Regions from separate parts of the Massilia sp. S19_KUP03_FR1 genome, predicted to be linked through region 2. Evidence: riboswitches for the same ligand, from Rfam matches in the RefSeq annotation. Region 2 holds a riboswitch; each other region holds the start of a gene.

Region 1 (5,183 bases), on a different contig from region 2:
CGGGTGTCGGCGGTCCAGGCGAAATCGTGGACGTCGTCCTGCACATAGCGATGGGTCAGCAGGCCGGGTTTTGACGCCGCCGGCTTGCCTTGGGCGACGCCGGTGGCGCCCACGACGTAGTTGTCGGGCAGGGTGAGGGTGACGTCATAGCTGCCGAAGTCGGCGTAGAACTCCGAGTCGAGGTGAAATTCATGGGCGTTCCAGCGCGGCGCGGTGGCCCCGCGCTCACCCGGCAACTCCAGCACGGCGATTTTCGGGAACCATTGCGCCACCAGGTGGAAGGTCTTGAAGTAGCCGGTGCGGGCGACCACGCGCGGCAGCTGGGTCTGGAAATCGATGTCGAGCACGGTGCTGGCGCCGGGCGCCACCGGAGCAGGCAAATCGAGCTTGAGCACGGTGTGGTCGCGCGGGTTGCCGCCGTCGGGCTGCACGAACGACCAGCTCGCCCTGGCGCCGGACTGCAGAACGGAGCGCAGCGCGATATGGCCCCACTCGCCGTCCCGGATTTCCGCGCCCGATGGAAAGCTGCGTCCGGTCAACCGTTTTTCGGTAAAAAAAGTCGTGTCATTGCTCTCGAACGCATTCATATACATGTGCATATAAACACTGCGCACCGGCACCGCGCTGCGGTTGCGCCAGGTGAGCTGCTCCTTGCCGTCGATCACGTGCTTGATTGGATCGAGGGTGGCCGCGATCCGGTAACTGGCGACACGGTCCGACAAGGTCACCTCGTTCCCGGTACGCACGCCGCCCCAGGCGCCGGGCGCTGAGGCGACGCGCACCGCTGACGCATCGCCCGCGGCCAGCGCAATGCCGGCATCGACCTGCGTGCTTGGCTGCTCGATCGGTGTCACGTGCACGTTCGCGCCAGCGGTGGCGCCCACCTGCGCCCGCGCCAGCAGCGTGGCCCCGCCGATACCCGCCACCAGCACCGCCGCCGCGACCACCCCGCGCCACTGCGCGCGCGAAACTTGAACTGCCATGCCTGCACCCCTTCGACCTGATCCGATCATTTTCGATCGCATCACTATATCGACCCATTTAGCAAAACGCCAACTTTACCAATCGAACCGCCACCGCATGCAGTCAAAAGACTGCCCCCAAGCTATTGCAAAACAATGAGGGTCAGTGTCAAATTATTGAGCAATTGATCACATTACTGCTGAGGCAGCATGAGCAAGCCTTGGTGAAGTGCCGAGAATCAATTGGCAAACAATTTGACACTGACCCTATTTTTTGGGTTTGAGCTATGGGGCAATGGCGGAGCAATGAGGGTCAGTGTCGAATTATTGAGCAATTGATCGCATTAATGCTGAGGCTGCTTGAGCAAGCTTCGGAGATGTGCCGATAATCAATTGGCAAACAATTTGACACTGACCCTAATTTTTGGGTTTGAGCTCTGGGGCAATTGTGCTGATGGGATGACTGGGAGTGCGGTGGGGCGGGGCGCTATTCGGCTTATAATGGCGCCGTTCTGGTGCCTGTTCGCGCCCACGCGCGTTCGGCTCATTGGGAAAATGACCGGGAAACACGAGGAGGCGCCGCACCACCGCGCGCTCCGATTGTGCTGCCCCCGCAACGGTGGACAAGCGTTTTTGTGCTTGCGAGCCCGGATACCGGCCAGACAGGTGGAAGCGCGCGACTGCGCCTTCCTTTTCTATCAAGCTTGCGGGGACGCCGGCTTGATCAGCTTATTTTTCGAGTTTTCCCACCATGACCCAAGCAGTTTCCGCGCGCTTTGCCGCGCCTTGCCGCCCGCTGTTGCTGGCCGCGTCCGTTTTCCTGTCGTTTGCCGCCGCCGCCTCCGCGCAGCAAACAGATGTCCCTTCCGTACTGGTCAGTGGTTCCCGCTTTGCCAGCGAGCCGACCCTGGCGCCGATCGGCGCCACCGTCATCACTGCCGCCGAGATCCGCAACGCCGGCGCCACCGACGTCAATCAGGCTATCCGCAAGATCGGCGGCGTATTCGGGCGCCAGAGCCTCGATTCCTCGCCCGACTTCGCGCTCGACCTGCGCGGCTTCGGTACCAACAGCAGCCAGAACCTGGTGATCATGGTCGACGGCGTGCGCCTGAGCGAAAATGAACAGGCCAGCGCCGTGCTGTCGACGATCCAGATCGACACCGTCGAGCGCATCGAAATCACCCGCGGCGGCAGCAGCGTGCTGTACGGCGACGGCGCCACCGGCGGCGTGATTCAAATTGTCACCAAACGCGGCGCAACAGGTGCCAACAGCACCGGCACGCACGGCTCCGTGTTCGCGCAAGGCGGCCAGTTTGCCGAAAAAACCCTGCGCGCCAACCTGACCCACGGGTTCGACCGCTTCGTGTTTGACGCCAGCTACGGCCGCAACAGCAGCGACGGCTACCGCAGCAACAGCCGCTTCGACCAGCGCACCCTGGGCGCCGGCCTGCTCTGGAACTTCGAGGGCGGGCGCGCCGGCATCCGCGTCGACAGCGCGCGCCAGGATTCGGGCTTGCCCGGTTCGCTGTCGCTGGCGCAGTTCAACGCCAATCCGCGCCAGAGCTTCAAGCCCGACGACGCTGGCGCGCTCGATACCGACCGCTACACCGCCTTCGTCGAAAAGCGTGTCGGCGACGTTGAACTGGCGGCCGAGTTGTCGCAGCGCGAACGCAGCGTGCAGTCGCACTACGACTTCGGCGGCGGTTTCGTCTCCGACGCCACCTACAACAGCCACCAGACCCAGTTCTCGCCGCGCCTGCGTTACGTGTCGCAGCCGTACGGCCTGCGCAACGAAGTGGTCACCGGCATCGACCTGATCCGCTGGACGCGCGACACCACGGCCGATTTCTCGCTGGCCGCTGCGCGCCAGGATTCCAAAGCCTTCTACATGCGCGATGAACTGCGTTTCGACGCCGCCCACGACGGCCGCCTGGCCATCGGCGTGCGCCACGAAACTTTCGACAAGGATTACGCCGACAGCCTCGGCGTGGCCGCGCCGGAAAGTCGCAGCCAGGCGCAGAACGCCTGGGACATCCAGGGCAGTTACAAGCTGCTGCCGCAGTTGGCCCTGCACGCCAAGGCCGGCCAGAGCTACCGCGTGGCCAACGTCGACGAGAACAGCTATCGCGCCTCAAACGACATCCTCAAGGGCCAGGTCTCGCACGACCTCGAACTGGGCCTGACGCTGGGCCAGCCAGCACGCCAGCTGGCCGCGCGCCTGTTCCGCCACAAGCTCACCAATGAAATCTTCTTCGATCCAACCATCGGCTTCGGCATCAATACCAACCTGGATCCGACCCGGCGCCAGGGCTTCGAGCTCGATGGACAGATCGACCTCATCGCCCACCTGCGCGCCAGCGCCCATTTCCAGCATGTCAACGCCAGCTTCACCGAAGGCCCCAACGCCGGCCGCGCCATGGTGCTGGTGCCGAAGAACGTGCTCTCGGCGCGCCTGGCCTGGCTGGGCCAGCATCAATCGGCCGACATCGGCGCGCAGTGGGTCGACCAGCAGCGTTACGGCGACGATTTCAGCAACGCCTGCAGCGCACGGATTGGCGGCTACACGACCTTCGACGCCCGTTACGCCCGTACCTTCGGCCCATGGGAACTGGCCGTCACGGGCGCCAACCTGGCCGATCGGCAGTACTACAGCAATGCGTTTTCCTGCCGCGGCGGCATCTACCCGAGCGACGGTCGCCAGCTGAAACTGTCGGTCCGTTACGACTTTTAATTTGCTGAAGTAAAACTTAAAGCGGTCGCGCGATGCATGGGATTCCCGCAAATAATGGTAATCTCGCGATCGTTTGCTCACCCGTTCACAAGGATGTTTATGCGTAACCTGCGTTTTGCCCTCGCTGCTGCCACTCTCGCTCTGGGCGTGGCCGCCAGCCCCGCCTTTGCCTCGGTGACCGCACCGGTCTCCGGCGTCGAGTACACGACCCTGGCCGCGCCGCAAGCGGTCCCGGCCGGCAAGAAGGTCGAAGTGATCGAATTCTTCATGTATCACTGCCCCCATTGCAATGCCCTGGAACCACAGCTGTCGGAATGGGTCAAAAAGCAGGGAGACAACATCGTCCTCAAGCGCGTGCATTTCCCGTCCACCGGCCCCAACGATCCGGAAGCGCATTTGTACCTGACCCTGGAAGCGATGGGCAAGTTGCCGGAGTTTCACGCCAGGGTGTTCCGCGCGGTACACGTCGAACGCGTGCGCTTGAATTCGGATGAAGCGGTCCTGAACTGGGCTGTCAAAAGCGGCCTGGATCGGGCCAAATTTCTCGACGCATGGAATTCGTTTGGCGTCCAGACCAAGATGAAACGCCTGGGCGCCATGATTACGGCCTACAAAGTGGAATTCGCACCGGTGCTCATTATCGACGGCAAATACATGACGGCGCCATCGCTGGTCGCCGCCAGCGACAAGACGCGCGATGAGCAGCAACTGTTCCGTTCTACCTTGCAAGTGGCCGACTTTTTGGTGGCGAAGGCAGCCAAGACAAAATGAGCGACAAGGAAGGCAAAGTCCTGAAGATCTACGACGGTTCGCGCGCACGCGACGAGGACCTGTACGACCTCACGTGGGTGAACCAGGCCGCCTGGACGATGTCCGTCGTGTTCGCCGGCGTCATCGTCTGGCTGTGCATCGCCCTGGTGCATGCCGAGAACCAACGCTTCGCGCTGGTCAGCGGGAAGTGCGCCGATCCGGTGTTCCGAGGTTCGTTCGACCAGAAGTGCCTGGCGCTGGTGCATTCGCGCGACCATTGGTGGGAACATCTCTGGTACGGCGTCACCCACGTGACGTCAAAACCGCCTAAGCAATAAGCCGTATCACCATCCTGGCGCCGTTCAACGCGCCATCCTCGACGTGCAAGCTGCCCCCGTGCAGCTGCACGGCTTTGCGGGCAATCGCCAGCCCCAGGCCGAAGCCACCCGTGGCGCGGTCGCGGCTGCGGTCGAGCCGGTAGAAAGGCGCGAACACCTGTTCGCGTTCAGCGACCGGAATCCCCGGTCCGTCATCTTCCACAGAAATCTCCACGCCCTCGCGCGTGCGCAGCGCGCGCAGCAGCACGCGCGCGTCGGCGTAGCGCTGCGCATTGCCAAGCAGGTTGGCGAGCGCGCGGCCCAACAGGCGCGGATCGACCGCGAGCGTTCCCAGGTCCGCGCCCAGCTCGACGCTAATGCTCACCATCGACCCGGGCGAGGGCGCCAGCGCCGCCACGCAGG
Region 2 (5,183 bases):
CGCGCTGCTGGTGGCGGCCCGCATGCAGCCGGCGCTACTCGACTACTGCGTGTTTTCGCATTGCTCCGATGAACACGGCCATCGCCGCATGCTGGCCCATCTCGATGCGCGCCCTTTGCTGCAACTGGACCTGCGCCTGGGCGAAGGCACCGGCTGCGCGCTGGCGCTGCCGCTGCTGCACGCGGCCGTGAACTTCATGCGCGAGATGGCTACCTTCGAATCGGCCCAGGTCAGCGCGAAGTCGGCGTAACCATGGCCTGGCTGATCCAGCAGGTGCGCCTGTTCTTTATTGCGCTGCAGTTCTTTACGCGCGTGCCGATTCCCCGCTGGGTGGGCTTCGAGCCGTCCTGGCTACAGCACGCGTCGCGCTATTTTCCGCTGGTGGGCCTGTGCGTCGCCCTGGTCGTCGTGCTGGTGTATGGCGCCGCCGCCTGGCTGTGGCCCGCACCGGTGGCCGTGCTGCTGTCGACCGCGGCCGGGATATATATGACCGGCGCCTTTCACGAAGACGGCCTGGCCGACATGTGCGATGGCTTCGGCGGTGGTTACACGCGCGAACGGATCATGGAGATCATGAAGGATTCGCGCATCGGTACCTACGGCGCGGTTGCCCTGGTCGTGACGCTCGGGTTGAAAGTGACCACCTTGTCGCTGCTCGCCCCCGGCCAGGCCATCGGCGCGCTGCTGCTGGCGCATCCGCTGTCACGCCTGGCCGCCGTCAGCCTGATTCGCAGCGCCAGCTATGCGCGCGATGCCGGCAAGGCCAAGCCGATGGCCCAGGAGATGCGGGCCGGCGAATTCGCCATCGCCGCCGTGTGCGCCGTGCTGCCCGCGCTGCTGCTCGGCGTGTTCCATGTCGTGGCGTGGCCGGCGCTGGGCGCCGCCTTGCTCGCCAGCGCGGCGGTCGCCTGGTGGTTGCGCGCCCTGTTCGTGCGCCGCATCGGCGGCTACACGGGCGACTGCCTCGGCGCCGTCCAGCAGCTCAGCGAAGTGGCGATTTATCTGTGCGTGCTGGCCAGCGCCGGCCACGCGGCCCTTTATTAATATGCGCCTGTACCTGGTACGCCATTTGCCGCCGCTGGTCGACCCCGGCGTCTGCTACGGCCGCACCGATCTCGCCACCGATCCGGCCGCGCAGGCTCTGGCCCTGCCAGCCTTGCGCGCCGCGCTGCCGGATGCCCCCATCTACAGCAGCCCTTTACGACGATGCGCCGTGCTGGCCAACGCACTCGGGGGTCCGGTGATTTTCGATGCGCGCCTGGCAGAACTCGATTTCGGCGACTGGGAAATGCAGCGCTGGGACGACATCGCGCGCGCTGGCATCGACGCCTGGGCCGCCGATGTGGCGTTCTACCGTCCCGGCGGCGGCGAAAGCGTGGCCGACATGGCCGCGCGCATCGCCGGTTTTTGCGCCGATCTGCGCGCCACCAATCTGCCCGCCGCGATCGTGGTGTGCCATGCCGGCGCCATCCGGTTATGCGCGGCGCATCGCGATGGACTGAGCGTGGCGGAGATGGCTGCAACCGCCGCGGCCCATCCCCATCGCATAGGCTATGGTGAAATCGTCATCCTCGACTGTGTATAATTGAGTCGTTTTGGTGCCCGCGCACGTGTCCACGTGCGCAGTTAAACGGGAAACACGAAGCTCATCGAGCCCACGTGTGCTGCCCCCGCAACGGTCAACAAGTGTCGCCGATTTCCGCGACGGACTGCCTCATAAAACCACTGTGCTTCTTCAAGCATGGGAAGGTCAGGCAGTTGCACTTGCCAGCCCGGATACCGGCCAAGACAGGTGGAAGCGTGCGCGCAAGCGGCCTGCTTCCTGTTCAACCTGGCCTACGGGGACCTCGGCCGGTTGCCTTTATTTTGCTGAAGATGTTCATGAACTTTCCTGTAGCACGCCGCGCGGCGCCAACTTCGCTCGCCCTCGCCCTTTCCCTCTGCTCGTCCTTTGCTTTTGCAGACGCTCTGCCTGAGATCCTCGTCACCGCCAGCCGCACGCCGCAAGCGGCGACCGACACGCTGGCCGATCACACCGTGATTTCGGCCGAACAAATCGTCCGCTCCGGCGCCACCAACCTGATCGACCTGCTGCAAAAGCAGCGCGCCATCGAAGTGGTGCGCAACGGCGGTCCGGGTACCGCATCATCGGTGCTGATCCGCGGCGCCGACGCCAAGCAAAGCGTGGTGCTGATCGACGGCATCCGCATCGGTTCATCCACCACCGGCACCGCCAACTGGGCCGCCCTGCCGCTGGCGACCATCGAGCGCATCGAGATCGTCTACGGCCCGCTGGCCACGCTGTACGGCGCCGACGCCATCGGCGGCGTGGTGCAGATTTTTACCCGCCAGGGCGACGGCGCGCCGCGCATCACCGCCGCAATTTCCGCCGGCAGCGACCAGACCCGCAACGCGGACGTCGGCATTAGCGGCAAAACCGGTGGCTTCAGCTATGCCATCGCCGCCGTGCGCGACCAGGACGACGGTTTCTCGGCTGCGAAGCCAGGTAGTTCGTCCTACAACGCCGATAACGACGGCTACCGGCGCGACAGCGTCAACGCGCGCTTCAGCGCGGACGTGAATGCCGACAGCCAGGTCGGCCTGCAATACCTGCACAGCCGCCTGGAAGCCCAATACGATTCGGGTGCATCGAGCTTTGACACGCGCACGGTACAGGACCTGGACAACGTCGCCGTCTTCGCCAACACCCGCATCACGCCGAACTGGCGCCTGCAGGGCCAGGCCGCGCAAGCCGACGACAAATCGATCAGTATCAGCAGCGCGGCCACCAGTGGCACCAGTTACATCGCCACGCGCCAGAACCAGTTCAGCGTCCAAAGCGACCTGACCATCGGCGCAGACCTGCTGCAAGTGCTGCTCGAGCGGCGCGAAGAGGAAGTGGTATCCGGCTCCACCGCGGCGCTGAACACCCGCCGCGCCACCAATTCGGCCGGCGCCTCGTATGCACTGAACCGCGGCCCCCACCTGGCCAGCGCCAGCGTCCGTCGCGACAACAGCTCGCAGTACGGCGGCAAGACCACCGGCGCCCTCGCCTACGGCTACCGCTTCACACCGGCGCTGCGGGCCAACGCAAGTTTTGGCACGAGCTTCCGCGCGCCGACCTTCAATGACCTCTACTACCCCGGTTTCGGCGTGGCGTCCAACAAGCCGGAACATGGTCGCAATGTCGAAGGTGGGCTGTACTGGAAGGACGGCGCCAGCGAAGCGAGCGTGACGTACTTCCATAACCGCCTGACCGACCTGCTGGTCACCGCCGCCGTCTGCCCGGTGGAACCGGCCACCCACACTTTCGGTTGCGCCTACAACGTCGACCGCGCCACGCTGTCCGGCGTGACCATCGGCGCCAGCACGCGCCTGTATGCCATCGACCTGCGCGGCTCGCTCGACTTCCAGGATCCACGCGACGACACCACGGCCAAGCAGTTGGTGCGGCGCGCCAAGCGCCACGCCCAGTTCAGTGCCGAATACACGGTCGGCGCCCTGACCACCGGCGCCGGCGTGCAGCTCTCCGGCCGCCGCTACGACGACCTCGCCAACCGCAATACGCTGGGTGGCTACGGTCTCGTGAATCTGTTCGCTTTATACCAGGTGACGGGCGACTGGTCGGTATTGGCGCGCTGGAACAACGTGGCCGACAAAAAGTATGAACTGGCGCGTTACTACGGCACCGCCGGCTCGCAAGTATTTGTCGGCCTGCGTTACGGCATGCGTTAATAGCATCATGACGACCCTCTCCTTCCCGAGCATGCGCCGGCGCGCGCTGGCGATCATCGGCACACTGGTGCTGCTGGCTCTGGGCAGCCTGGTGCTGTCGTGCGCGCTGGGGTCGGTCGCCATTCCGCTGGCCGACATGCCCGCCGCGCTGGTGCAGATGGTGCACGGCACCAGCAGCGGCGCCAGTCTGGCCGCAACGCTGCTGGAATTACGCCTGTCGCGCGCGCTGGTGGCCTTCGTCACCGGCGCCGCACTGGCGCTGGCCGGGGTCATGATGCAGGCGCTGCTGCGCAATCCGCTGGCCGACCCGTACGTGCTGGGCATTTCGGCCGGCGCATCGGTTGGCGCACTGGCGGCACTGATGTTCATGTGCGCGCTGTGGGTGGTCGACGCCAGCGCGTTTGCCGGCGCGGTGATCGTTTCCAGCATGCTGTATCTGCTGGCGCGGCGCGGTCTGCGCAGCGGTGCGCCGGCCGAAGGCGGCGCCTCGGTACTGCTGCTGACCGGCGTGATTCTTTCGTCGGCCTGCATGGCGCTGGTCACCTTGATGCTGTCGATCGCGCCCGAAAGCCGTTTAAGAAGCATGATTTTCTGGATGATCGGCGACCTGGCCGGCGCGCCGCTGCGCGTCCTGCCCTGGCTCGTCCTGGCGGGCGGCCTGCTGTTCGCCATGCGCGGCGCGCGCGCCCTGAATGTGCTGGCCATGCACGCCGAAGGTGCGGTCGCACTGGGCGTGCCGGTCGGCGCCTTGCGCAAAGGCTTGTTTCTGGCGTCCGGCTTGCTGACCGCCAGCGCAGTCACCAGCGCCGGCAGCATCGGCTTCGTCGGCCTGATCGTGCCGCATGCCTGCCGCTTTGCCTGCGGCCCTGACCACCGCTTGCTGGTACCCGCCGCCACGCTGGCCGGCGGCGCCTTCCTGGTTCTCGCCGACACATTGGCGCGCACGGTATTGGCCCCGCAGCAGCTGCCGGTGGGCGTGGTCACCGCGCTGATCGGCGCGCCGGTCTTTTTATGGCAGCTGCACCGGCTGCACCGCGCATGATCGCCACGCGCAATCTCTCTTTGCTGGCCGGTCCGCGCACGCTGGTCAGCGACCTCGACTGGCAGGTCGGCGCCGGCGAATGCTGGAGCATCATCGGCCGCAACGGCGCCGGCAAAAGTACCCTGATCCGCACGCTGGCAGGCCTGCGCGCACCGGATGCCGGCACCGTCACGCTCAACCAGCGTCCACTGGCCGACTGGCCGCTGGCGCAACTGGCGCGCGCGCGGGCCTTCCTGGCCCAGTCGCGCAGCGACGCGTTCGGCTACAGCGCGCTCGACACCGTGCTGGCCGCGCGCCACCCGTATGGCGCGCAGCGCTACTGGGAAAGCACAGCCGACCAGGATGCGGCCCGCACCGCGCTGGCAGCGATGGAAGTCGAGCACCTGGCGCAGCGCGACGTGCGCAC
Region 3 (5,183 bases), on a different contig from region 2:
CATTGAGGTTGGTCTGCTTGACCAGTTCCCAGATCTGCTGCTGCAACAGCGGCAGTTTCGATGGATCGAGCACTTCGACCTGGTAGTACTCGTCCACCAGCTGGGTCAGCTGGGCCAGCGCGCCGTAGGTATCGGCGGTGGTCATCGGCGGCGTCAGGTGGTCGACCACGACCGCGTGCGCGCGCCGCTTGGCCTGCGAGCCTTCGCCCGGATCGTTAATAATAAACGGGTAGAACAGCGGCAGGTCGCCCAGCAGGGCATCCGGGAAGCAGTGTTCGGACAGGCCGACGCCCTTCCCCGGCAGCCACTCCATGGTGCCGTGCTTGCCGACGTGGACGATGGCGTCTGCGCCCCATACGTCGCGCAGCCAGCGGTACAGGGCATAGTAATGGTGCGTCGGTGGCAGGTCGGGCTGGTGGTAGATCGCGTCCGGATCCATGCCGTAGCCGCGCGGCGGCTGCAGGGCAATGAAGGTGTTGCCCAGTTCGAGGCCGGCCAGCGCCAGGTGATCGTCGTGCAGGTAGGCCACGCCTGGCGCTGCGCCCCACTGCGCGACCATGCGCGCCTGCATGTCCTGCGGCAGTTCGGCGAACCAGCTGGCGTACTGCGCGGCCGGCACACGGCCGGCGGCATTGGCCAACTGTTCGCCGGTGAGGTAGATCTCGTCGTAGGAACAGCGCGCCACCAGCTGGTGGATCAGCGCGGTGCCACTCTCCGGCAGCGTGCCGACGTCATAGCCGGCCAGGCGCATGGCGTCGAGGATGCGCATCAGCGAGGCCGGAGCATCCAGGCCCACCGCATTGCCGATCTGCGCGGCCTTGCTGCTCGAATTGGTGAACATGAAGGCGACCCGCTTCTGCGCATTCGGCACAAAGCGCAAGCGTGCGAAGCGCGCCGCGATGCCGGCCACGCGCGCCACCCGCTCATGCACCGGTTCGTATTCGATCACTTCGCTCGGCATGCCCGCCGCGCGCGCCTTGAACGACACCGGGACCGTGATGATGCGGCCGTCGAACTCCGGCAGCACCACGTTCATGGCCGCGTCGAGCGGATTGAGGCCGCGCGCCGACTGCGTCCACTGCGCCAGCGTCATGCCGCTGGTGATCGCCTGCAGCACCGGCACGTTCAGGGTTTCCAGCACGCTGACCGACCAGCCGGCCGGCGTGGCGCCGCCGGGCGTGATTTCGCCCATCGCGAACGACGTCGTGTTGATCAGCACATCAACGCCAGCGTCGCGGAAATAGCGCAAGGCCGATGGCAATTCGCCGTCGCCGCTGCGCAGGGAGGCCGTAAACACCGGCAGTACATTCATGCCGCGCTGCTCCAGCGCATCCAACAAGGCGTCGATGAAGCGCGTGTTCCCGCTCATCCAGTGGGCGCGGTAGAACACGATGCCGGCGCTCGGCCTGGCCGGATCAACCAGCGCCAGCCAGTCGGCCACGCCGGCGTCTGGCGCCAGATCGGGGTGGTAGATGCCGTGCTCGGGCAAGCGCTGCGCCGGCGCGTAGCCGAAGCCGGTCATCAACAAATGATCGGACAGATAGCGCAGCAGCTGCGCCAGGTTGGTGCTGCCGCCCGCCTGGAAGTACTCGATACACTGGCTCAGTACCGCTGGCGTGACGGTCGATATGGCGGCCAGCTCCGGGTCGGCTTCGCCGGTGCCGCTGATGGCGATCAGGTGCGCACCGGTGCGGCGCGCGTGCGCCACCAGGTCGGTCACGCCGGGCACGCTGCCAAGGCGGCCCAGCACGCGCAGGATCACGATGCGCGCGCTGGCCAGTGGCCCTGCCAGCACCGCATCCATGTCCGTCACCGCCTGCAAATTGACGCCTTCGACTGCACGCAGAGCGGGTGGCAATTGCGCCAGCGCGTGATGCAGTACCGTCAAGTCGTTCGATGCGTGGCTCATTAAAACCAGCTGTGCTGCGTCAGCCATCCTGCGGCTCCGTGTCACCCGTACCGAGGCGGTGGAAGACCAGGTCCTTCACTTCTGCGCCGCCCACCAGGTGCACGTCGATGATGCGGTCGATGGCCGCTTCGTCGAGGCGCTGGTACCAGGTGCCTTCCGGGTAGACTACCATCAGCGGCCCCTCGGTGCGGCACGCGACCATGCAGTGGGTGCGTGTGCGTTTTACGCGCAGCTCGGGCTGGGCATCGATTTTTGTGCCCATGTATTCAAACATGGCCTGGGCGCGCGTACCGTCTTCGGTACAGCGCGGGCCCACGCACATAAAGACGTGGCGGTTGTGGGTACGCATGACGCTACTCGAATTTCTTGAAGAAGAAGGCGACGGCGCTACCGAGCACCAGCCAGAAGGCGGCATTGGCCAGTGCGCTGGCAACGACAAAGGCGTGCGCCAGTTCAGGCGGCGCGACACTGGCGTGCACCAGCGGTTGCGGCGCGCCGGCCAGGTGCGGCGCGGCCAGCAGGATCAGGCCGGCCAGCGCGTACATGCCCTTGCGGCCAAAGGCAAGCAGCGCAATGCCGCCGGCCGTGGACAAGGCGGTCAGCGACCACCACAACTGGCGTTCTGCCACCGGCGCGGCCGCGGTGCCCGGCAGTTCGGGCGGCAGGCCGAGCATTGGTGCCGCAAAAAACACCACGTAGCAGGCGGCGCTCCAGATCAAGCCTTGGCGCCACGTCGGGCGGCCGCCGCGCACCAGCATGGCGGCGCACAGCAGCAAGCCGTACCCGACGCCCATGGTGGTATTGGCCAGCACCGTGAACAAGGTGCGCTCGACGCCGTTTTCAGGCTTCCAGGCTGCGTGCTCGTGTTGGTGCGCAGGTTCGTGCGAATGGACAGCAGCGACCGGCCTGGCATCTTCATACGTTTCGGCCTGTGCGATGAGCGGCGTCACCTGCATCCTTTGCACCACTGTCAGCGCCAGGCCAGCGAGCAAACCTGCCGCCACCGCCGTGCTGACAATCCGGTTGAACGGGCTGCGCGCATTGCGCCCGGCCACGCCCGCCGTCAGTGACAAGGAAAGCCCGCCGAGTGGCGGCTGTCGTGCGCGGCATTGTGCAGCGCTGTCATCGGTGCGAAGCCCATGCCGTACAACAGGACCAGCGCCAGCGCGCTGGTGAGCAAGGCAGCTTTCAGAGTGGATGCGGTGGCAACGCGGGTTGGCGCAGCGGCGTGGTCGATGACGATGGGAGCGTGTGACATGGTGTCTTTCCGTTGACTTCCGCCGGCAGCGCACAGGCGGCCGGCAAGGATCGATCGACGGAGGACGGAACAACAGATGGGTGCAGACGCAACGAAACCGCAGCAAACCACCTGACCGCCCACCGCGGATCAAACGTTTTATACAATTTCAGGCTGGTCTCCGGACTCGTGAGCGGCGCGCCAGATTCGGCGTTCCCGGACCGCGCCTTCCCATGCTGATGCACAGTGGCGTATTGCGGTCCTGTTCTTCACATACCGTTGCGGGGGCAGTGCCGGAATCGTTCGACAAACAAACTGACCGGCTTCCCAATTAACCCACCGGATTGCGCCGGCAGGACCTGAAACGTGTTGCAAGGCTCGTATTCTAGGGATGAACCCATGGGCTGGCAAGGATAATCATGTCGTGCGCGCCGTTGCTCCGCCCGGTGTAACGACGACCTCAATGCGGTCGTAGCGCTTGACGCGATAGACCGCCAGCGCCACCAGCCAGGTCCCCGTGAACAGCGCGACGATCACATAGCCGAGGGTACCAAAGTGGTCGTTGAGCGCGCCGACCTGTACCCAGAACCAGCCGGTCAGGGCCATGCGCTCGCGCACCAGGCCCAGGATTTCGACGGCGGCGACACCGGACGCGACCAGCACCGACACCAGCGTAATGGTCAGGTTGTAGAACAGCTTGCGAATGGGCCGGCGCTGGGCCCAGCCCGATGCCGTCATCATCAGGTTGCCGTCGAGCGTGTCGACCAGCGCCATGCCCGCCGCGAACAGGGCCGGAAACACCATCACCGACCACAACGGCGCGCCTTGCGCCAGTTGCAGCGCCGCCAGGGCGAACAGGGCCACTTCGCTGGCAGTGTCGAAGCCGAGCCCGAACAGAAAGCCGGCAGGATACATGTGCCAGCTGCGCGAGGCCAGGCGGAACAGGGGGCGGCACAGCCGGGACACCAGTCCGCCGCCGAGCAGGTCGAGGTCGGTGGCGTGCAAGGCGCCACCCCGCTGGACTGCCCGGAAATTGCGCACCGCCGGCACCAGGATGGCCAGGTTGAACAGCGCCAGCAGGAGCAGGTAAGACGCCGAAACGACCGTGCCGACCACGCTCCCAACATTCTGCATTGCCCCGAAATGCGCCGACAGTGCGGCCGCTGCCACACCGACGGCCAGCGCGATCAGCGTCACGACTGTGGAATGGCCCAGCGCAAAAAAGAAGCCGGTGGCAATCGGCTGCTTGCCCTCTTGCACCAGCTTGCGGGTGACGGTGTCGATGGCGGCGATGTGATCGGCGTCGATGGCATGGCGCAGGCCCAGGGTCCAGGCCAGCAGGCTGGAGGCGAGCAAGGCCGGATGGTCGCGAAAAACGGCGAACGCCCAGGCCCACGCGCCCAGGTTGGCCGCAAGCAGGAGAGCGTACAGCGTGCGCAGCCTGGCGCGCAGGTGCTGGTCGGCCTGGTCATTGAACAGGCGGGTCAAAGAATAGAACATTGCTGAGTCTGGTTTGATCGTATGACGATTATATTATTAATCATACGCGACCGTTGCAAAACAACAGCCCGGCTTGTTTGCGGTGTAAATCTTTGAAAATGAAAACGTTTCACATTTTCCATCAAGCTACAATTGTGCGGAATCTTCCGACCCACGGCTGGCCCCGACCAGCCCACCTTGAAACGCCATGCAAAAAATTCTTTTGACCTGCTGCCTGACCGGAACGGTTTTGCTGCAGAACGATGCTTTCGCACAAGCTGCAAGCAGTACGACTGATACAAGCGCCCCCGTGAAAACCGCGCCGGCAATTCCGGCCGTCACTGTGACGGCCGACCGCCCTGTTCCCGCCGTCAACGTGGTGGCCGAGCGCCCCACCAACCGCATCGACCGCCAGGTCTACGACGTCAAGTCCGATATCTCCAGCACCAATGGCACCGCGTCGGACGCGCTGAACAATGTCCCGTCGGTCAATGTTGATCCGGACGGCACGGTCACCCTGCGCGGCAGCAGCAATGTGCAGATCCTGGTCGACGGCAA

What was found. A riboswitch is a leader RNA that binds a small molecule or an ion and turns the genes downstream of it on or off. The one in region 2 is predicted to bind cobalamin.
Region 1: it holds a riboswitch for cobalamin, as region 2 does, so the genes downstream of both, V6M87_RS00710 (TonB-dependent receptor) here and V6M87_RS26100 (TonB-dependent receptor domain-containing protein) in region 2, are expected to answer to the same signal.
Region 3: it holds a riboswitch for cobalamin, as region 2 does, so the genes downstream of both, V6M87_RS22120 (CbtB domain-containing protein) here and V6M87_RS26100 (TonB-dependent receptor domain-containing protein) in region 2, are expected to answer to the same signal.

What each region holds. Positions count from the first base shown of each region.
Region 1 covers NZ_JAQQPS010000001.1:161,957-167,139, forward strand. Annotated here, with positions in the region: gene V6M87_RS00705 (M1 family metallopeptidase) at 1-983, opposite strand, end outside; cobalamin riboswitch at 1,459-1,639, shown strand; gene V6M87_RS00710 (TonB-dependent receptor) at 1,714-3,693, shown strand; gene V6M87_RS00715 (thiol:disulfide interchange protein DsbA/DsbL) at 3,793-4,464, shown strand; gene V6M87_RS00720 (hypothetical protein) at 4,461-4,781, shown strand; gene V6M87_RS00725 (ATP-binding protein) at 4,771-5,183, opposite strand, start outside.
Region 2 covers NZ_JAQQPS010000039.1:3,938-9,120, forward strand. Annotated here, with positions in the region: gene cobT (nicotinate-nucleotide--dimethylbenzimidazole phosphoribosyltransferase) at 1-250, shown strand, start outside; gene V6M87_RS26090 (adenosylcobinamide-GDP ribazoletransferase) at 253-1,044, shown strand; gene V6M87_RS26095 (histidine phosphatase family protein) at 1,046-1,585, shown strand; cobalamin riboswitch at 1,580-1,802, shown strand; gene V6M87_RS26100 (TonB-dependent receptor domain-containing protein) at 1,882-3,735, shown strand; gene V6M87_RS26105 (FecCD family ABC transporter permease) at 3,743-4,777, shown strand; gene V6M87_RS26110 (ABC transporter ATP-binding protein) at 4,774-5,183, shown strand, end outside.
Region 3 covers NZ_JAQQPS010000023.1:23,587-28,769, reverse strand. Annotated here, with positions in the region: gene V6M87_RS22135 (cobaltochelatase subunit CobN) at 1-1,936, opposite strand, end outside; gene V6M87_RS22130 ((2Fe-2S) ferredoxin domain-containing protein) at 1,929-2,258, opposite strand; gene V6M87_RS22125 (CbtA family protein) at 2,263-2,982, opposite strand; gene V6M87_RS22120 (CbtB domain-containing protein) at 2,973-3,167, opposite strand; cobalamin riboswitch at 3,303-3,524, opposite strand; gene V6M87_RS22115 (HoxN/HupN/NixA family nickel/cobalt transporter) at 3,564-4,646, opposite strand; gene V6M87_RS22110 (outer membrane beta-barrel family protein) at 4,936-5,183, shown strand, end outside.